3 regions of the Paenibacillus sp. FSL P2-0173 genome follow, and region 3 is predicted to be linked to each of the others. Evidence: riboswitches for the same ligand, from Rfam matches in the RefSeq annotation. Region 3 holds a riboswitch; each other region holds the start of a gene.
What was found. A riboswitch is a leader RNA that binds a small molecule or an ion and turns the genes downstream of it on or off. The one in region 3 is predicted to bind cyclic di-AMP.
Positions count from the first base shown of each region.

Region 1: it holds a riboswitch for cyclic di-AMP, as region 3 does, so the genes downstream of both, MKX30_RS02020 (3D domain-containing protein) here and MKX30_RS26275 (C40 family peptidase) in region 3, are expected to answer to the same signal.
Region 2: it holds a riboswitch for cyclic di-AMP, as region 3 does, so the genes downstream of both, MKX30_RS14800 (hypothetical protein) here and MKX30_RS26275 (C40 family peptidase) in region 3, are expected to answer to the same signal.

Region 1 is NZ_JBBOYK010000001.1:497,384-504,781, reverse strand. Features, by position in the region: gene MKX30_RS02025 (amino acid ABC transporter ATP-binding protein) at 1-630, shown strand, start outside; cyclic di-AMP (ydaO/yuaA leader) riboswitch at 865-1,033, shown strand; gene MKX30_RS02020 (3D domain-containing protein) at 1,040-1,708, shown strand; gene MKX30_RS02015 (polysaccharide deacetylase family protein) at 1,907-2,713, opposite strand; gene MKX30_RS02010 (NADH:flavin oxidoreductase/NADH oxidase) at 3,019-4,041, shown strand; gene MKX30_RS02005 (PspA/IM30 family protein) at 4,129-4,797, shown strand; gene MKX30_RS02000 (DUF350 domain-containing protein) at 4,929-5,336, shown strand; gene MKX30_RS01995 (DUF4178 domain-containing protein) at 5,361-5,867, shown strand; gene MKX30_RS01990 (DUF4247 domain-containing protein) at 5,881-6,636, shown strand; gene MKX30_RS01985 (SRPBCC family protein) at 6,823-7,275, shown strand.
Region 2 is NZ_JBBOYK010000002.1:973,266-980,663, forward strand. Features, by position in the region: gene kdpA (potassium-transporting ATPase subunit KdpA) at 17-1,693, opposite strand; gene MKX30_RS27405 (potassium-transporting ATPase subunit F) at 1,845-1,922, opposite strand; gene MKX30_RS14800 (hypothetical protein) at 2,106-2,501, opposite strand; cyclic di-AMP (ydaO/yuaA leader) riboswitch at 2,617-2,789, opposite strand; gene MKX30_RS14805 (glutathione peroxidase) at 3,256-3,741, shown strand; tRNA gene MKX30_RS14810 (tRNA-Leu) at 3,887-3,969, opposite strand; gene MKX30_RS14815 (urease accessory protein UreF) at 4,232-4,969, shown strand; gene MKX30_RS14820 (hypothetical protein) at 5,266-5,514, shown strand; gene MKX30_RS14825 (helix-turn-helix domain-containing protein) at 5,611-5,994, opposite strand; gene MKX30_RS14830 (helix-turn-helix domain-containing protein) at 6,089-6,463, opposite strand; gene MKX30_RS14835 (MarR family winged helix-turn-helix transcriptional regulator) at 6,649-7,104, opposite strand; tRNA gene MKX30_RS14840 (tRNA-Leu) at 7,268-7,350, opposite strand; tRNA gene MKX30_RS14845 (tRNA-Lys) at 7,366-7,398, opposite strand, start outside.
Region 3 is NZ_JBBOYK010000008.1:42,701-50,098, forward strand. Features, by position in the region: gene MKX30_RS26255 (NAD(P)H-dependent oxidoreductase) at 1-278, opposite strand, end outside; gene MKX30_RS26260 (YwhD family protein) at 449-955, opposite strand; gene MKX30_RS26265 (M1 family metallopeptidase) at 1,080-3,092, shown strand; gene MKX30_RS26270 (hypothetical protein) at 3,104-3,931, shown strand; cyclic di-AMP (ydaO/yuaA leader) riboswitch at 4,208-4,345, shown strand; gene MKX30_RS26275 (C40 family peptidase) at 4,351-4,851, shown strand; gene MKX30_RS26280 (GNAT family N-acetyltransferase) at 5,155-5,661, shown strand; gene MKX30_RS26285 (4a-hydroxytetrahydrobiopterin dehydratase) at 5,740-6,039, opposite strand; gene MKX30_RS26290 (hypothetical protein) at 6,157-6,450, opposite strand; gene motA (flagellar motor stator protein MotA) at 6,638-7,398, shown strand, end outside.

The DNA of each region.
Region 1 (7,398 bases), on a different contig from region 3:
ATCATCGGTCCCAGCGGTTCGGGGAAGAGTACGTTTTTACGTTGCATGAATCTGCTAGAACAGCCTACGGACGGGGAGATTTTGTTTGAGGGCGAGCCGATTACAGCTCGTGGTCATAATATTAATGTAACCCGGGAGAAGATGGGGATGGTGTTCCAGCATTTTAATCTGTTCCCGCATAAAACAGTGTTGCAGAACCTGACGCTTGCACCAACGCAGGTTAGAAGACAGTCAGGGAAGGAAGCGGAAAAAATTGCGCTAGAACTCCTGCGTACCGTAGGGCTTGAGGATAAGAAGAATACCTATCCGAACCAGCTATCCGGTGGTCAGAAGCAACGTATTGCGATTGCGCGTGCTTTGGCCATGCAGCCGCACGTAATGCTGTTCGATGAGCCGACTTCTGCATTGGACCCTGAAATGGTTGGAGAGGTTCTGGATGTAATGAAGAAGCTCGCCGAAGGCGGCATGACCATGGTAATCGTGACGCATGAAATGGGCTTTGCCCGCGAGGTAGGCGATCGAATCATCTTTATGGATAACGGTCAAATTGTGGAACAAGGTACACCAGAGCAGGTATTTGGTACTCCAAGCCATGATCGCACCCGTGATTTTCTTGCCAAAGTATTGTAAGAAAGTGCTGATATGAGCTATAAAAAAGCCCTCCGTTTGACGGAGGGCTTTTTCTTTTTTTGTCACCATTTCACCATATTTTCGTAACAAATATCGATTTCTTGGTGACAAAATTGTAACGATTATAGTATGATGTTCAAGGTTCCCAACATTTTCATGCGGATAAGGTTACAAAATTGTGATATTATGCAGTAAGCCAAAACTTACCGGGACAGCATGCGGTTATGACAAACGCTGAATGCTGGGCCCAAACTATGGGAAGTGCGGGGGACGTAACAACGGCAGTCTTTCCGAAACGTCATAAGACGATATGGAATATGCCTAGGGGTGAATTGCACAAGCATAGGGCTTCTCCTGAGTCCGAATCCGACAGCTAACTTCGCAGGCATAACAGAGGAGGTACATATCTTTGAAACATCTAAAACATATTGGAAAAACCATGAAATTTGCGGTGCTTGCCGCAGCCATTGCAGGGCTGGCACAGACAGCTGGAGTAGCGGATGCTGCTTCGCTTCATACTGCCAAAGATGGCGATACCTTCTTTTTGCTTGCTCAACGTTATGGAGTATCAGTGGACGAGCTGACGAAGGCGAACCCAAACATTGCCTCTAACAATATATATGCAGGTCTGCAAATTAAGGTACCTGGTGAAAAAAGTGTGAATGCAGCTTCGGATTCGAAGCCGCAGCTTCTTACGGAGAAAGCACCAGCGAATGAGGGGCCAACGATTGAAGCGTGGGGCAAAACATTTAACTATAGCAAAATAGTTGACGTTAAGGCTACTGCGTATTCTGCCGCAGCCGATGAGAATGGTAAATGGGGAGCAGTGGACTACTACGGCAATCCGCTTAAACTAGGTACAATTGCGGTAGACCCGAACGTCATTCCGATGGGCACGAAAGTGCTGGTTACAGGCTATTCCCACCCAGGTTTGCCGGATCATTCTTTTGTAGCTGTCGCTCGCGATCAGGGCAGCGCCATTACAGGAAAACGGATTGATATCTTTATTCCTGGCAACAAATCATTTGTGAACGACTTTGGATTTCAAAATGTGAAGCTGTACGTTATTGATAAATAGCATTATACGTATATATGGTTTAATTAAACATAATATATATTATGTAAACTTAATGCCTGTATCCTACCGCATATAACTAGGTCAGACTCTTATCAGGTCCTATCCATAAAAAAGGCTGTCTTGACGAGCAGAAAACTTCTGCTGGTAAGACAGCCTTTTTACGTTGCTTTAGCTTGTAGCTCAATCATAAACATATGGTTATTTCTGTTCCGATGTGTGGAGTAGCCGGGGGACTGTGACAAATTTGTAGCCCTTAGCTTTTAGAGAGTGAATTAGACCCGGCAGAGCTTGAACAGTGCCTTGCAAGTTGGAACTTTGACCTCCACCTGCGTGCATTAAAATAATAGAGCCAGGCCCAGTAGCTGGGATCACATTGCGCTGAATTTGTGTTTTACTTAGTCCCTTCCAGTCGAGAGAGTCTACATTCCAATTGACAATCATGTAGCCATGACGACGTGCCCACTGGATTTGAGGCTCCGTGATTTCACCGTAGGGTGGACGAATCAACTTGGGGCGAAAACCTGCGCTGGCTTGTAAAATACGTTCTGTTTTTGTAATCTGGTTGCGAAAGCGTTCTGGTGTGGCCTTCCTAAAATCCGGATGAGTATAGGAATGGTTTCCTATAGCATGGCCTTCACGGATAATACGGCGTATGATCCCAGGATGCTTTTCCGCACGGTGACCGACGATGAAAAATGTAGCTTTGATGCCGTTGGCGTGTAATACGTCCAAAACCTGCGGCGTATACCTAGAATCGGGCACATCATCAAAGGTTAGGGCAATTTGGCGGGTGTGTGGGCCGCACATTTTAAAAATGTCCGCATGTTTTTTTCGCAGCATTGCTAATGTAGGAGTTGCTCGATCTGTGCTCTGTTGTACAGAAGAAGCAACAGCTGCTTCCTTGGGATGGGGCGTTCCGATGTTGGGAGGCGCATCCGCGTGAACGGGTAAACTTGAAAATGCTAGTAACAGTGCCAAGCCTGGCAACACTCCCCTGTACGGCATATGTATCCCCCCTTTCCGTGCAGTGATACCTAGTGGTGCTCTCGACTATTATGTACCTGTCCTATTAAAAATATGCTGGTTACCAAGTTCGGCTCATAAACGACTGGAAAGAAGTCCACGATGAAACGATTATCAATGAAGATGATGGAGCTAAACGTACATATTCTCTTAAACATGACCGAAAACAGGAGCATTTTCGCAAGTTTTAGCCTTACAACGAATTCGGTATACCGTGACAGCTGGTGTATAATGGGGATGCAATTCATAATTATACAGACATGGAATTGAAGGAAGGATGGATAAAAGTGACCGACTTGTTTACTCCTTATCAATTAAAGGGGCTTTCTTTAAAAAATCGGATTGTCATGCCCCCGATGTGCCAATACAGCGTGGAGGCCAAGGACGGAAATCCAACGGATTGGCATCATGTCCATTATGTGAGCCGGGCAGTAGGAGGCACTGGACTTATTATTGTGGAAATGACAGCGGTCCATCCAGATGGACGTATTACAGATCGTGATTTGGGTATTTGGAGTGACGAACATATTCCTGCATATCGTAAGATTGTAGAGGAAGTTCACAAGTATGGTGCCAAAATTGGCATTCAACTAGGCCACGCTGGACGCAAGGCTGAAGATGCTGAGCAACCTGTGGGTCCTTCCTCGATTCCTTTTAGCGAACGCTTTAAAGAGCCGCACGCCTTAAAGACAGCTGAAGTCAGGGAACTGGTTCAGGCATACAAAGAAGGCGCGCGCCGCGCGGTGGAAGCAGGTTTTGACACGGTCGAGATACATGGCGCTCACGGCTATCTGATCCATCAATTTCATTCGCCTTTAACAAATGCCAGAGAAGATGAATATGGGCAGGATTTGTCACTGTTCGGTGTTGAGGTCATACATGCTGTTAAAGAGGTTCTTCCTGCTGATATGCCTGTGCTTATGCGGATTTCTGCCAAAGAATACGTCGAGGATGGATATAATGTGGAATACATAACAGACGTAGGGGAACGATATCGTGATGCGGGTGTGGACATTTTCCATATCTCTTCTGGTGGTGAGGGTCCGATTGGTTCTGGCGGAGGCCCGTCTGCGCGTGCCGGCTATCAGGTGGATTTGGCTCATACCATCCGTGAAAAGCTGAATGTACCTGTCATTGCGGTTGGCTTACTGGATGATTATGAGGACGCCCGCCGGGTAGTTCAGCAGAAAGAAGCTGATCTGGTAGCAATAGGCCGTGCCATGCTGCGTGATCCCTATTGGGCGCTGCATGCATCGCGGGAGCTAAAAGTACAGGCCGATATCCCAGAGCCTTACTTGCGCGGCTTTTAGATATTTTTGAAACCCTCTTTGCAAAGCTTGCGTAAACATGTGTACAGAGCTTAAAATTTAAGCATTCAACTCTAGGAGGAACTTCACATGTCTATTTTCAAACGATTAAGAGATCTTACGATGTCCAACATTAATGCCATTATCGACAAGGCAGAAGATCCAATTAAAATGACGGATCAATACATTCGTGATATGCAAGAGGACCTGGAAGATGCAGAGAAAGCGGTAGCCGCTCAAATTGCTATTGAAAAGAGATTCAAACAGCAATACGAAGAACAGGCTGCTTTGGTAAAAAAACGCGAAGAACAGGCACATACCGCTGCAAAAGCACAAAATGTAGATCTGGCTCGTCGCGCGCTGGAAGAAAAGAAATCTGCTGAACAAAAAATGAATGAGTTCAAAGCTGGTTACGAACAGAACAAAGCTGCAGCCGATAACCTGCGTGGCAAGCTGGATGAAATGCGCAGACAGCTGACAGAAATGAAAAACAAGCGCGAGACACTGGTTGCCCGTTATAATGCAGCTAAAGCGCAAACTGAAATTAACAAAGCTATGAACGGTTTTAGCTCTGATACGGCAACTGCCGGATTGAAGCGTATGGAAGAAAAAATGCTGCAAGCAGAAGCACGTGCCGAAGCGAGCAACGAAATGTCTTCTAAGGAAAAATCGTTGGATGAGGAGTTCAAGGAGCTGGATAAGAAAAGCGCCGTGGACGATGAGCTTGCCGCTTTGTTGAAGCAATACGAAAATAAATAAGAACATTTTAGCAGTGCCGCCAAGGGTGATTGCTCAGGAAGCGAAGGAGAAACGTTTTCTCCTTCGCTTTTCCCTGCCTGGAGGCGTAAAACATTATATGAAGGTCAAGAAGATGTGGAGGATGGTATGAAATGCATTTTTTAGAAACGATGAAAGCAATGCTTGTATGGACTGGTGCGGGGGCAATTTTGATCTTCGCATTAATGTATGTCGACTCTTTATTTACGAAGTATAAGGATTTTGCCGAAGTGAAGGCTGGAAATATGGCCGTAACGGTACGAATGATTATGAAGTTAGTTGCACAAGGCTATATCTTGTCAGGCTCTATCGCTACAGCTAATAATTTGCTCGAAGCGCTTGTGTATTCTGTGATTGCCTTTGTCATCCTGCTTGTTTTGGAAGTTATTGTACGTCTGCTGTTGCGGTACTGGGCTCAGTTTGATCTGGATAAAGGGACACAGGAAGGTAAAATTGGTTTCGGTCTGTTTTCAGGAGCGCTGCATCTGGTTGGCGCCTTGATCATTACAGCATGCTTCTAGGCTAAGAAAGGCAGGAATATAACCATGGGTGTGTGGAAACGAATTTCAAATCTATTTGCTAAGCCGGAGCCGCCGAAAGCAGAGAAAAGCATGCTTCACTTAAATCCAGGTGATATCTGTGAAGTGTCGCTTGTCACCTATGAAGTGGTAGGTCGTGTACATAATCGTGCCCGGAATGCCGTTGTTTTGACGCTTCAGGATGGTAATCAAGTCAGTTATCTTCATATTGAGGAACGGGAAACACTGCAATTTGGACTATATCAGGCCATCGACGGCAGACTTGACAACCCTGAGGAAGTGCCGACCATTTTAGAGTTGGATGATACAACGTATCATTTGGAGGAGCAGTATTCTGGGCATGTTACCGTCATGGGCCGTGCTCCTTTCCGACAGGGTGGAGAGCAGCATGTGTGGCAGTACCAGTCTGATGATTACCATCTGTTGCGAGTAGAGTGGCAGGACGGTCGCTTTATGCTTTATGAAGGAGAAGAAGTGATTACCGGAGACGTCAAGGTTATTCGGGCAAGCTAGGAGAGGGTTACACATGAGCAAACGCACCTGGCAGTATGCATTAAAGGTCATTGTGGCGCTGAGCTTGTTCGTATCCGTGTTAAGCGGCTGCGGCGCGCCAAGTGTAAAAGATACGTATCCGCTGGAATCGGTTAGTGGCAGCGGAAACTCGACCTCGTATGTATACCGGGCAGCTGGCAAGACAGTCCCGGAAGTAGCGGAGGAATTGAAAGAACAGCGTACACCGGAACAAATGTCACCGCAGAGCAATGAGCGGATGTTTCTGGTATATAGCGATGAGTGGTACCATTTGCAGCAAGATCCAGCTAAGAAGGAAGATACACTCATTGAAATTGACAGTAAAAAGTATGTCGAACAAAATTACAGTTCAAGCTTTCTAAAAGGATACTTAACCGCAACTGTACTGGATGCTCTGTTTGATTCATTGCGTGGTTCAGGCTCCTATCGAGGCTACTCCAGCAGAGATGTATACCGACCTTCTCAGGGCCAATATCGTGCTCCTACGGTGCAGGAGAAAAAGGCGATTCCGCCGATTACGGTGGAGCGGAAAGGTTCGGTTACCCGTAGAGGAAAGAACTCGGATTCTAGCGTTGGATCAAGCGGAAGTTTGTTCGACAGAGGGTCCAGCAGTTCACCGAGCAGAGGCTCGATTTCACGTGACCGGAGCGACAGTGGCGGTTCCAGCATATTTGATTCGCCGCGTAAATCTTATAGTAAGCCCAAAACACGTAGCGGTTCAGGTAAAATCAGCCGACGAAGTCGACGATAATGGGTATCGTCAATTTATTTGAAAACAAAAGATTCTTGGAACTGTGGTACTGATGCACAGTTCCTTTTTTTATTTTTAGAGATGACGTTGGTGATCATCTAGCGGCACAGCCAAACCTACACTTTTATGGATATAATAATGTAGAGATAATCAAAACTTTGTTTGATTGAAGGGATTGAAAATTAAATGGTACTATCTATTTCTTGGCCAGATCTTTCACAAAGACCATTTAATCTAATGGTGGAACGAAAAATGGAGTGTTCTCCGAATGTCCTGTATCAGGCTTGGACGAAGCAGTTTGACAGTTGGTTTGCAGCCCCAGGATCAGTATTAATGGAGGCTGAAGTGAACATGACCTTCTTTTTCGAAACGCATTTTGAGGGGAAGCGTCATCCACATTACGGAAGATTTCTAAGACTTGAGCAAAACCGACTGATCGAGCTGACTTGGATTACTGGCGAAGGCGGTACCAAGGGAGCTGAAACAGTTCTCACTGTTGAGCTTAAACCTCGCGGTAATGGCACGCATCTTTACTTAACGCATGCAGGTTTACCAGACGAGAATTCAAGAAACCAACATGAGCAGGCTTGGCCGCTTGTACTTGAGCAGCTCGACAAAAGGATGATGCCAGATAGATAATTCAGAAGGTTCCAGGCTAAAACTGCAACAAGAGGACGATTTTAAAATCGTTCTTTTTATATTTTTTGATGACAAAAATAAATATTTACCTTACATAAAAACAAATATTACCAGTTTACTAGA
Region 2 (7,398 bases), on a different contig from region 3:
ATTCTCATTTTCTTCTTCACATGGTCAAAAATTCAGCAACAGGTCCCAATACGATAACGGGTAAAAAGGTCAACGCACCAATCAGCAGCACGACCCCGATCAGAATGGCTCCAAATAACTTGTTGTCCGTACGCAGTGTCCCCGTCGTCACCGGAGTCGGTGCTTTGGCATTCAATGAAGCCGCCACAGCCAACAATGCAATCATAGATACATATCGTCCGAAGAACATAACCAGCCCCGTTGTCATGTTCCAGAATACGTTGTTATCCGAAAGACCTTCAAATCCCGAACCGTTATTTGCAGCAGATGACGCATATTCATAGAGCACCTGAGTCAACCCGTGATAGCCAGGGTTAGTGACCGCGTCGTATCCCCAATGACTCATAAACGCAAGCGCAGTTGGGGCGAGAATGAGGAACGGATGTACCAAAATGGCAATCGCGATCAGCTTCATTTCCTTGCCTTCAATTTTCCTTCCCATAAATTCCGGAGTTCTCCCGACCATCAGTCCGCATATAAACACACCCAGAATCGCATACATCAGCATATTCATCAGCCCGACACCCTTGCCGCCAAAAATGACGTTTAGCATCATTTCTCCCAAAGCAGCCATGCCACCCAGTGGGGTTAGTGTATCATGCATATTATTGACCGAACCTGTCGTTGCCGCTGTTGTGACCGCAGTGAATAAAGCCGATTGTCCAATGCCGAAACGAACCTCTTTCCCTTCCATGCTTCCTTGAGAAGCATCCACACCCAGTGTCTGGATTAACGGGTTACCTGTCTTTTCAGACACGTACGTAATAGATAGAAAAATAAGAAACAATACCATCATGGAGCTAAAAATAATCCAGCCCTGCTTACGATTACGGGCAAACAATCCAAAGGTATACGGCAACGAAGCCGGCATTATCCACATTGCCAAAATTTCCAGCACGTTCGTCCAAGGACTTGGATTTTCAAAAGGATGCGCAGAGTTAGCTCCCGCATAACCGCCTCCATTCGTCCCCAAATGCTTGATGGACTCCAGAGAAGCAATGGGCCCCATAGAAATCTGCTGCTGTGTTCCGCTCAGCGTCGTAAGATCCGCCGTAGGCTGTAGCGTCTGTGGTACCTTCAATCCAACCAGCACCAGCGTAAGCACAAAGGCCAGCGGCAGGAAAATCCTTATAATGGCTTTAATAAAATCTTGAAAGAAATTGCCCATCCCTTCACCGCGCCGCGTCAATCCTCTCATAAAAGCCGCAGCAACCGCAAAACCGGAAGCAGCCGAAGTGAACATCATCATCGTGACGAACGCCATCTGTGTCAGATACGTAAGCCCGCTTTCTCCGCTATAATGTTGGAGATTCGTATTCGTCATAAAGCTGATTACCGTATTAAAAGCTAGTGATGCTTCCATATTACTGTTTCCAGCCGGATTACCGGGAAGCATTCCCTGTAAACGCAACAGCAAGTAGCTGATCGCCACAAGCACGACATTCGTTGCAATGAAACTCATAACATACGTAGTCCAACGCATGCTCTCCAGCTTCTTCAATCCTACTATCTTATAAATCAGCTTTTCTGTTCCGCCAAAAATCCGATCCGTCCGATTGGGTTCATTCGAGAATACATGATACATATAGGTGCCCACTGGCTTTACCAAGAGCAGCAATATGACGATCACAATTCCAATTTGAAGCAGCTCCATCCTTTATTCCTCCTTCAAAATGCTCCTGCGTTTGGAACAACAGACCTGCTTCCAGAGCACCAAACGTGTGCACACGTTTGCGAAAACCTGCTACCTATGATGCTTAATATTCAGATCTGTTGTTCCCGCCCGCTCTATCCCCTATAGCTGATTAGAACTTTTCAGGGTTCAGGAGTGCGTAGATTAAATACATAAACACAATAGCCGTAAGTCCAAGTATAACGATCATCCTCTTCGTCCTCCTTTAGAGGTCTGCGCATCACACCAGCGTACAAACAGCAGTATCACTCCATAACTCACAGCCATGACGAGCAGCATGTATATATCCATCATGTTTATACCCTCCGTATCGGTCCTCAGATCGCCATTCTTATTTGATCATAAAATCATAAAACAACTATGTTATAAGTGCTTATCCGTTCAGCAGAAAACCCACCTCTCCGTTCAATGTGTAGATCACATGATCCGCTCCCAATCCCCGATAAATTCCTTGTGGATTACAGCCGTGCGTAATAACATAGATCGATTCCGATGTTAGCGGCCGACATATTTGCAGGAAACGGCACGTCAGATTCAAGCTGTTCTCGAACAAATACACACTACCAATTTCTTTTTTTGGAAAATTCCATTTTCCTGCTTGCATGGTATTGATGCGGACAATGTGCTCCACACCCATTTTTTTGAGCTGTCGTTCCTCCTGGGCGCTATTCGTGAGAACTGCAAACGCCAATTTTTTGAAAATAAGCAATTTCACAAAACTTCTGCCCGCTTCATTCGGTGCAGTGACAATAATTAACCGACCTTCCATCAGTAGCTCCTCTCCCGGTATAAAAAGACAACAAAAAGAAGCCGAAGGAAAAAGGCTTTCCTCCGGCTTCTTACATATCCATGATAAAATAAACCATGGCTGCACACGGCGGTTTGTTGCCTCTCCCTGTACGCTTACGAGGTTAGCTGTCGGATTCGGACGTGAGAGTCGCCCTATTTCTGGCACTTGACCTGAAAATTCACCCCATGAGACACACGGCTTCCGAAGCCGTACAATCTCGATTGGTTCCCCCGCTTTTGCAACTGCAAAATTCAGCGCTATAGACATTTCGTTGTTGCTTCATTCAAGTTAATTTGAAATTACGTCTTGAATCATACACCCGCGCATGGAAGACTGTAAAGCTCAACTGCGGGGTTATAAATCGGCCTTTAGAGCCTAGGATATTAATAATAGCGCTTACAATGCAACTATGCTTCTCACAGCTCCTTCAATCTCTGTTTTTCATCCCTTTTCGAAAATGACAAGCATGTCAATATTGGCGTAGGGTAGGGCGTTTTTGGCCTTTTTTTGTAAAAAGAGAAGAAAATACGCTATATGTACCAGCTAAACACCGATTGAACCCGCTTTTATAAGAAGAAACACCTTAATTCGCTCCATTTGCGGTGCGATTTACTGTTTTGAACAAAATACGATTTTACAGCGGCTAAAGGCTTGATACAGCTTTTCAAAACTTGCAACCTCGATTTTAATTGCTTACAATTTAATTGCTGAATATTGAATAAGGAGAGATACTATGACCGTTTATGAATATGATGCGCACACCCTGCAAGGGAAACAAATTCCGTTATCCACATATGAAGGGAACGTTCTGCTTATCGTGAACACTGCCAGCAAATGTGGGTTAACCCCCCAATACAAAGCGCTACAAGAGCTATATGACCAGTACCATGAACAGGGGCTCGAAATTTTGGGATTTCCCAGCAACCAATTTGCCAAACAAGAGCCAGGTTCCAGCGAGGAGATTTCCGAGTTTTGCCAGATCAATTATGGTGTTACCTTTCCGATGTTCGCCAAGACAGATGTCAATGGCGATCAAGCGCACCCCTTATTTCGTTACCTGACCCAAACTGCTCCGGGGGTATTAGGGTCCAAAGCGATCAAATGGAATTTTACTAAATTCTTAATTACACGAGAAGGTAACGTATTTAAGCGCTATGCACCGCAAACCACTCCAGATAAGCTGGCGGGAGATATAGAGAAGCTTTTGCAGCAAAACTGACATCCTTCTTTATCACAGTTAATAAACGACCGGTTGTCTACCGTTGTTCTGTGGCAAAAGGATATAACGAAAAATGCTTAACAAAAAAAGCATCCCTTCACGTAAACCGTGTCAGGATGCTTTTTTAACTGAGTCTTGCATATAATGCGGTCGAGAGGACTCGAACCTCCACGGGCGTACGCCCACTACCCCCTCAAGATAGCGTGTCTGCCATTCCACCACGACCGCAAATCATAATGTAATGAGGCAACAGATTTATTATACTCTCTCATCAACTATTTGTAAACAAAAATATAATAATTATTTTATATGTTATTTTAACTAACATATATGAGCGATAAGAATATTTAATTTGACACAAAAGCTACTTAAATGTAAATATATATTACATATATTTCGAATATCTTTCGTCCCCCCAAGTAAAGAGTGAAATAACGTAACATAAGGATTCACTTCGAGGAGGCGAACCACCCTGCATAAAGGCAACCGCTTGCTGAACTATGCATTATTGTTGGACCCTTCCCTACCTGTTGGTGGCTTCACCCGTTTCAACGGACTGGAGAAACTATCCCGTAACGGACATTTGAACAGTCTACAAGACCTGGAACATTACATGCTGGATGATTTGTATCCTCAATTTACAACCGTTGACGGCATGGCTATCAAAAGTCTGTATGTCGCCATCCAGCAGAATGACAGTTGGCGGATCGCCCTCATTGATAAGATGCTGCATACCCAACGTCCCTCCTGGCAGCATGTGAAGGAGTTTCGTCTATCCGGTCAGCGTCTGCTCAAGCTCGCTAAGGCTCTTTATCCTTGGCTTGAATTTGACCAGTTGGAATCCATACTCATTCAATACAATGCGATTGGCACACTCGCTACCGTTCACACCTGGATTAACTTCCTCCTCGGAAACGATGTAGAACAGACCGTTCACGGCTATCTTAGCGCAGCGGTGTCCTTCTGTGTGGAAGATGCCTTCAAACTACTCAATCCTCCTTATGAGGAAAAGAACCCTCTTATGGAGCGTATGACAAGCGAGCTCCTCTCTGCCTGGAAGAAGCTTAACCAACCTGAGCCAACTGCATCTCAGCGTCGCTTTCTTCACAGACATTGGTCCAGCTCCTACATCACTCTACCTCTTTATATGAGCCATAATAACCAATTGGATGAACCTAGACTGTTTTCCTCCTCAGGTCTATTCAAACGCCTTCCAGCATCCCCCTGATGCGTCGTTTCGCCAATGTGGTCACAACACCAAAAACACTCTGTCCCTTTCCTCAGGTGGCAGAGTGTTTTTTATCCACATATAATCGCAATTCACAGCATTAGCAGACTCTAGACGGATTATCAGAACCACCTAGCACTTAATTAAGTAATTAATTCAACAAAATGACGCATTTACGATTGTAAAAACACGTATAAAAGTGTATCATAGTGTTAGATGGTTAATTCTAACATGTTTACTGATGATTATTATAACACACCAATTATTCCGCAAGAATCCGTAAGGGGCGATTTCTCTTGAATAACAAAATGCCTGTCACCTCCTTCGGGTGGGCCATCAAACAACGGCTTGTCGAACTTCGACTGGATCAGAAAACATTTTGTGAGACACACAATATTCCGCCTTCACGCTTGTCCAATCTGATTCACGGCACCCGCAAAGCACAAAGGTACAGAAAACAAGTTGCTGCAATTCTGAACATCGACGATAACGACTATAAGGAGGCACCGCACTCTAAACCTAACAAGCATTCCAGTTACATATAGGTCATTCCATATCACCAAGAAACCAAATAGACCCGTAAAGCGAACCCCACTCGTTCGTTTACGGGTCTTCAACCCAGACGATCTTTAGCCAAAAAATTATTCCGGCTTTGTTTTATCCTTCTCACTTTTTTGCTTACGGTATTTTGCAAATTCAACATATTCTAAAATAAAATTCTGTTCTTCCGTCTCAAGATCTTCTGCCTGGCAATTCAGTGGCCCCATCACTCCAAAAAAATAAGCAGCCTTCTGCTCCTGAAGTACGCCTTCTCCTGGCTTAATCCCTTTCATTAACCAATCGAGCGATACATTAAAAAAGTCCGAAATCTGAATCAAATGGGTGGTACCCGGCGTTGTTTTACCCCTTCTCCAATCACCGAGATTCCCTGAACTGATTTTAAGTTTTTCACAAAATGCCTTCTTGGTCATTCCGCGATCCTTAATCAAAGCTTCAATCCGCTGATAAATAGTTTGATCTCCCAAAATGTTTCCCCTCCGACACAGTAACTTTTTCTGAAATAATTTTCATTTTTCAAGCCTTACTCATTAGTAATCCTCATCAAATCCTAAGCAACCATTACCTCATAGTAGAATTGCGCTGGTTTTTCTCTTTACGAAAGCGGGTAAATTCAATATACTCAAGTATAAAATTTCTTTCCGCCTCACTAAGCGGTTCCCCCTGGCAATTCAGTTGCCCTGAAGCGCCAAAAAAATAAGGGTCTTGCGACTCCTTTAGCACCTCACCCTGTACATCTCGACCCAGCATGATCCAATCCAGACTGGCATCAAAAAACGAAGCAATTTCAATGAGTTTATTCGTGCCCGGCGTCGTTTTTCCTCTTTTCCAATCCCCGAAGTTCCCTGTACTAATGCCTAACTGCTGGCAGAACGCCTTTTTCGTCATTCCCCGTTCCTTGATGAGTTCCTCAATGCGATGGTAAATAGATTGCATAGAAGTTCCTTCCTCCCTAGCAGGCTCTCAAATAACGATATCATGTTCTCTGTTCCCATTTCAAAGATCACGTATGCTAAAATTACCGAATTATGTATGTTGGTTTCCATTATACCACAACACGCAACAAAAACCGCCTGTTTTCCGAAGAAAGGGCGGTCTTTAAGCCAGTTCACTTACGCCAATCACGTAGCAGAGTTGTCGATTTTAAGTAAGATATGCTTCAATTCATTCAAAGTTTCACTCAGATGCAATAAATCTTCTTCTGGCAAATACACCAGTCTTTCTTGAATTTTATTGGAGAAGGTATGAAATACCTGTTCACAAAAAGCATCGCCTTCCTGTGTAATCGCCACATTCACGACTCTGCGATCCGAATCACACGATTGGCGGTCAGCCAACCCATGCTCCACCAACTTATCCAGAAGAGGAGTCATGTTTGGACGTGAGACATTAAGTTGTTTGGACAAATCGGATACTGTAGACGAACGCACTTCACGCAGAAGCATGAGCACTTGAAAGTTATTAGGCGACAAGTGTAATGGGAAATCGAGCGGACCGTAGGTGAAAAATTTCTTCTTCACAATCGGAAACAAGCCCAAAATATTTTCTGATATATTTCCTAACAGTTGAGTGTCCATATTTTTCACCGTCACTTCATAAGTTTATACTTATCATTCTATAACATTATGGCATTATATTATACTATGGAATCATTATTTCATCATAATCATTACTTTATTACATCACTACACAAATAAAAAAAGCCTCTACCGCGAGAGACTTTTCCGTTTATTCCATTGATGCGGTCGAGAGGACTCGAACCTCCACGAGCGTACGCTCACTACCCCCTCAAGATAGCGTGTCTGCCATTCCACCACGACCGCATAACAAAATATAAATGGTGAGCCATGAAGGACTCGAACCTTCGACAC
Region 3 (7,398 bases):
TTTGAACCATGAGCCCAGCCATAAACAAAAACATCGTCAAGCCATTTTTTAAGGAGAGGCGGACTGTTAAACCAATAAACTGGGAACTGTAAAATGAGATTGCTATGTGATTCAATGAAGTGCTGCTCTTTTTCCACATCAATGTTCCCGTCAGGGTAAACCTTATGCAATTCGTGGATAGTATACTTTTCTGGATATTTTTTGAGTTCTTCTACCCATCGCCTATTTATGACAGATGCCTCGATGCTTGGATGTGTAACGATAACAAGAGTTTTCAAAGAATTGTCCTCCTTAAGTATTATTTATTTTTGAGTATAAAGTGAGCGCTACAAATATGTAAGTATGCACTTTCAGGACAACTACTTACTAAAAGGTTAGTGTCAACTCAGATAAATAAAAAAAGCAGCCCACAGAAGTGGCTGCTTTTTTTACTGCGTTAACGCTGGGCCTATCCTTCCAGCGCCTGCTTCAATTCCTCAGGCGAAGCGTCCCACCATTCCTCGTTATGCGAAATTAGCAGGCTTTTAAGCGCTGCTCTATCTTCGCTGCCGAGATCATCCAGCATGAAACGACGCTTGAGCGCGTAATCCATACGGTTGACGTGATCGGCGAGGATTTTCCAGCCGCGTTTGGCTTCGTCGTCAATCAGCATCTCGCAGGCGGTGGCGCCGCCGTACATACGTCCTTCGGGCGTACGATCCACGGCTACCCATACGAGCCATACCTGCCGTCCATTCGGTACATCCTCTTTATTCGTAGAGAACTTGATACCACGTTCTACTTTACTTTTGGCATGCATGGCACCGATATCAATTTTCGCTTCTCCTCGGTCAATGATGACCGGGGACATGCTGTTCAGGTCGATTGAGCCTGCGCCGAAACCCTTATGTTTACTCTTGCCACTGACAATGTTCAGTGCAATCTGTTTTTTGCCGTCCGGCTGATTTTCACTCATGCGTCACTAGACCTCCATTTTCCGTCTTCACACTCATTCTACACTATAAATATTTTAACTAATAATCTCCTGAAAGCAAACATATACATGCTGTAGATGCTTGTCAACGGGAGGTATCCATTGTATGACCCCAGCACGCACTAAAATCGTTTTATTGTCTACACTAGCCCTCGGTCTCCTCGCAGGGACGTTATGGTTTGCCTGGCAGCCCCAATCGCAATCAGACCCGCAGTCCATAGGCCAACCACTATACGGCTCCCTGTCTGAGTCTGCGCTTGCCCCAAATATGGGCAAGCCTCTAGGGGCAAACATCCTGCCTGACCTGCCCAAGAACCCTCCACAGCCCGCTACAGAAATCCTCAGCAAACGGGTGGTAGAGTACCACATTGATGTGTCTCTGGAAAAAGGACAGGTTTTGCGAGGCACTGAGACACTGACCTGGAGGCATCCGGGCAAGAAAACCGTGAATGATCTGTATCTTCATCTATACCCGAATGCCTTCTCTTCCATGGAAACCACCTTTATGAAGGAATCCGGTGGAAAGCTGCGCGGAGACACCATGCCCAAAGACGGCTTTGGCTCCATGACGCTGACTGAACTAAAAACAGAAGACGGTTTATCTCTCATGCACCGCATCCAATATGTGCAGCCAGATGACGGTAACGCAGGCGACCGTTCGCTCATGAAGGTGCGTCTACCCAAGCCGGTACGAGGTGGCGAAGAAATCACATTATATATGAAGTTTGAGGTAAAACTGCCCGCCATCTTCGCTCGTATGGGTGCGACAGATGATTTTGTAATGGCAGGACAGTGGTTCCCGAAGCTCAGCGTCTACGAGACTGCAGGACAACGTGGACGCGCCGAGGAGGGCTGGAACCTCCACCAGTATCATGGTAACTCCGAGTTTTATGCCGATTTTGGAATTTACAGCGTACGGATTCGGGTGCCTGAAACTCATATCGTAGCAGCGACCGGATTTCCCACCCGTGGTGCCGTCCGACAGAACGGCCAAAAAATATATCAATTTTATGCCGATGATGTACACGATTTTGCCTGGTCCGCTTCACCCAACTTTGTAACCGTAGAAGAACCCTTTTCTTCTGCTGAAGTCCCTGGTGTCAAAATCAAGCTCTACCTTGACCCGTCGCACAAGGAGCTCAAAGGGCGCTATATGAGCGCAGCGAAGGCCGCTCTTTCGTACTACAGCAAATGGTACGGGCCTTATCCATATTCCACCCTATCCATCGTGGTTCCACCCAAATCAGGCAATGGAGCCGGCGGTATGGAGTATCCGACACTCATCACAGCCGCTGCTGCGGGTAATCTAAATCCTGGCTATAGTCTGGAACGAACATTAGTTCATGAGATTGGACATCAATATTTCTACGGAATGGTAGCCAATAACGAATTTGAGGAGCCGTGGCTGGATGAAGGCTTCACCTCCTATGCAGAGGAGCGGCTTATGGAGCAAGAATATGGGCTTACCCCCAACTTGCCATTACAATCGGGACAGATAGCCTCCCCACAGCCGCTAAACCGCGAGTCATGGAAGTACGGCTCGGCTGCTGAGTACGCGCAAAACGCCTACTCTCGAGGCAAGCTGGTACTACGGGGCATTGAACGTCAGGTGGGTATGAAAAAAATGGATCGGATTATGCGGACCTACGTCCAGACGTACCGATTCAAGCATCCATCCTCCCAGGATTTTCAACGTATCGTGGAGAGAGCCACCGGACGCTCATGGAGCCACTATTTTGAACAGTATGTATATGACGGCCAGATGGCGGACTTTTCGGTGGATCATATCACGAACCACAAGCTGGAGAATGGATATGAAGCAGTCGTGACGGTCAGCAAAAAAGGGGCGGATTATCCCAAGATCCCTGTCCAATTTACCTTCAAGGATGGTACCACGATATTCAAGGCTTGGGACGGCGCGGGCAAAAGCACAACTTTTCGGATCAAAAGTACTTCTCCCGTTTCCTATGTAACCCTTGATCCTCTATATACCATTGCACTGGAGAACAAGCACATTAACAATAGCCTAAAAGCCGAATTGGACGAAAAGCAACAAACCCGTTGGAATGTAAGTGTAACCAAGCTGTTAGAAACACTGCTTGGAAGTCTGTCATGGTGAGGTGTCTATAGATGCGGACTGTTATAAAAGAGGGCTGGGCGCTGGTGCGCATACGATTCTATATCGTTATCATTTTATTTCTGTATCGACTACTGTGGGGGGTGTTTCTCTATCGGCTGGTGCAGTCTGCCGTTATCCCGCTACTGCTCCGTTATCCTGATCAGGGTCAAAACGAGCTGGGACAGACCTTGTTTTGGATGGAGAGCCAGATTGCTCTGATGGACAGCCGGGAAGTACATGTTTATTTGTGGATACTACTAGGGGCGACTGTACTACGCATACTGATCACTCCCTTCATTAGAGCCGGAATATATCAAAGCCTGCATACCGATGCTACTGAACCGCAAAGCCTGTCCTTTTTCAAGGGTATGAAACGCCATGGCATGTCGTCGCTGTTGTATTACACCATCGAGTTGGGACTGCTGCTGCTTCCCGCCTTTTGGGTAGTACCGAGACTCTACCCTATTGTAGCAGGAGCACTTCAATCTCCCTCTTACCTGCTTCATTTGTTGCCCTATGCCATGGGGTGGATGGCATACGGATGGTTCATTCGGCAGTGCATCCTGTATATGCAACTGGGGACTGTCGGTGGTCACGCCATACTATCGTCCCTGCTCGCCTTCTTTCGCCAGCTCCTCCCAGCTGTCGGTATATCTCTTTTGCTCGGTGCTTGTGTGCTGCTGGTCTTCGGTCTATTTGGCACCGTGGCGATGATTTGGACTGGTATGCTGGCGCTCATTCTCCAGCAATCGTATCATTTTGTTACTAGTCTGGTCAGGCTGTGGCATATCAGTTCGCAGTACAGACTATGGCATACCGATATCTCCAGTAGAAGTTAAGCCCTGCCTTTATGTTTTTTACTTCATTTCCGTCTGTCGAAAAATCTTGATTCATATCCGCGCAAACGACACATAACTGAATACTGTTAACAACATCTGTTCCTTGGACATTAGGAGCAGATTTTTTTTGTAACTTTTTGCAATGAAACATTTGCCAAAGCCAGCCGTCTTTGTTACAATAATCGCAGTGAACTGATAGTAACAACTTTGTAATCTTTATTGTAACCTTTATCTCAAAAATAACGTTATTGTGAATACTGCTCTCCAAGGTGCACATCTTAAGTTAAGCCTAATTCCTGGCACCTAGGAAGCGGGGGAACCAGTTTGGGTGAATTGATCTCGCAACAGAGTGGTCATAGGGGAACCTTCTACCGAATCCTTAAGCTAACCTCGCAGGCATTGGAAGGGGTATATTTTTTTTGAAGAAGAAGCTAACGATCGCAGCTATGGGTCTTGCCATTGCCTTTACATCTTTTACATTCGGTGGCGGCAGTGCATATGCAGACTCTAAGATGGACCAGGTCATTCAAGATGCCAAAGGAACGAGCTACAGAAGCGGAGGCACTACACTCGAGGGATTCGATTGCTCCGGCTTCACAATGTATGTATTCAACAAACTGGGAATTAAACTTCCGCATCAATCCGGATCACAATTCAAAATGGGATCTTCTGTATCCCGCGACGAAATGAGACCTGGAGACCTGGTGTTCTTCAACACCACAGGAAGAGGCATTTCCCATGTAGGTATCTTCGTAGGTGAAGGGAAATTTGCCCACTCCTCGACTTCACGTGGTGTAGTAGTTAGCTCACTGAACGAAAATTATTACGCTAACCGCTATGTCGGTGCAAAAAGAATTATGAGCACAGACGCTTACCATTCTGTAGCTTCAGAAATTCCTGATGACGACAACGTAGAATAACTAACGCACAGCAAGCTAACCCTAGCCGCAATTTGATTCTGGCCGGAATCGAATTGCGGTTTTTTATGTCCACAACATCAGCAATTATTATCATTACTGACGAACTGAAGCCTCAAAAGGTTTCAATTTTAGCGAACATCGTCGGTTTTACCGTCAGCGCTGGGGGAGCATATGAGCAGTAAATCCTTCTTATTGAATGTATACCCGACTTGAGTATGAAATAAACACGCTTGCCATTCCCCTGCAACTTGTCTACAATCTGTTGTTAATGATTGAAGTACCTGTAAAAGGAGGATGGAACACATGCCGGCCTCAATATCCAACTATCGGATCGTACCGATGGACGAGCATCAAGCGGCTGCAATCTGTGAGTGGCGCTATGATCCACCTTATAATATATACGGTTGGCTCCCCTGGGAACAAATGAAGGCGCTTGAAGTCGAATTTGGAAGTCCCACGCTTCGCCAAGAGCAATATGTTGCCGTACTGGATGAAGAGAATAAGCTGACGGGATTTGCTCAATATTTTCCTATGATCGGTGTGACCCGGCTAGGTCTTGGAATGCATCCTGAAAGATGCGGACATGGCAAAGGCGCTGATTTTGTCCGTGCCATTGCAGAGGAAGCACAACGACGCAACCCGAAGAATGAAATTGATCTAGAGGTACTCACTTGGAATGGGCGCGCTATCCGGGCTTACAAGGCGGCTGGATTTGAGCTTACAGATACCTATGAACGCCAGACTCCCGATGGCAAAAAACCGTTTTTTTGTATGGTATATCGTCCCGAACACCAAACCCAGGTTCTATGATAAAAGCGCCTTCGGCATACAACCGCGATGTTGTATAGCGAAGGCGCTTTTATCATCATACGACAGATCATTACAAGCTCAATGACTGCTGCGCATTTTTTCAAAAGCTTCATTATATTGTTGGGCTTCCTTAATATCCACGGCCATAATACCGCCGTCGTCCCAAGAGGTCAAACGCAGAGTCACGGTCTTGTAATCAATCGTAATAAATGGATGATGATTGAATGCTTCAGATATAGCGGCAACTTCATCCACGAATGCAATCCCTTTCATAAAACTGGAAAAATTATATTTCCGAACGATCCAACGTCCTTCCTCCAGTTCCCAGCCCTCCAGTTTCTCCAGATGTGCTTCAATCTCTTCTTGTGTAAAAGGCATGTTACGAACTCCTCCCCGTTTATACGGAAGCCTTTCGACCGCTTAAATACGGCCAAAACTACGATATATTGGTGTACATATTACCACGGCCCCGTTGATAAATCCATAAGACGGACCTCAAATCAATGGGACTGACGTCAGCTCCTCGTCTCCAATGAGTACATAGATACGATGCTGCTCCGGCTCATAGATCACAACGCCACTGCCTACAGTGATTATGGGCTCTGTACCCAGTGCATAAAATAAGTCTTCTGCCAAAGCTTCATTGACTTCCTGGCGTCCCGCCGGGTCCAGCCTGTCCCAATCTTCTGCTTCCATCTCGAAAAATTCGTAGCTGTCTGGGATGCGTCCCACAGCCTCTGTCAAATCGTTCAAAATTTGTTCATACTCACGCCCATGCTTTACTCCCATGCCATTTCCTCCAATGGTTCCGCCATTCAATACATAATCACCTTATTATACCGGAAATTCGCACTTAACAAAAAAGAGAGTTTTGTCGATAAATACTATAATCCGTCTTGTAATGACGCGCTTGGGGCAAGGACGACCCCGGCGGCATGAAAGGATTCAAAATCTATTCTCATGGATGAGGTGTATCATGCAAATTTCAACCATTATCGGACTTGTGCTCGGGATTATGTCACTGGTCGTCGGGATGATCTTAAAAGGCGCTCCGGTCGTCAATCTGGTCAATAATCCCGCTGCTTACATGATTATTTTCGTCGGAACGGCAGCGAGTATATTTATGGCCTTCCCGATGGCAGAAATCAAACGGATTCCGAAGCTGTTCAAGGTTATTTTCACCGAACAAAAACTGTTAGACCGCAAAGAGCTCATCGGTACGTTTACCGAGTGGGCATCCATTACCCGTCGTGAAGGTCTGCTCGCCTTGGAATCTAAGGTAGAGGAAATCGACGATCCCTTTATGCGTGGCGGCATGCGAATGATTATTGACGGAAATGATCAGGAATTCGTACGGGACGTTCTGATGGAGGATATCAATGCTACCGAGGACCGACATCGCTCTGGCGCGCTGATCTTCTCTCAAGCTGGTATGTACGCTCCAACGCTCGGGGTACTCGGTGCGGTTGTAGGTCTGATCGCCGCTCTGGCCGACCTTAGTGACATGGAAAAGCTCTCTCATGCCATTGCAGCAGCCTTCATTGCGACGTTGCTCGGTATTTTTACAGGTTATGTCCTGTGGCATCCGATGTCCAACAAGCTCAAACGGTTATCCAAAAAAGAAGTGGAGCTTAAATTAATGATGGTCGAAGGTCTGCTTTCCATTCAATCGGGGATATCGACGATTGCCATCAGTCAGAAACTGACGATCTTCCTGACTCCGACCGAACGGGCTAC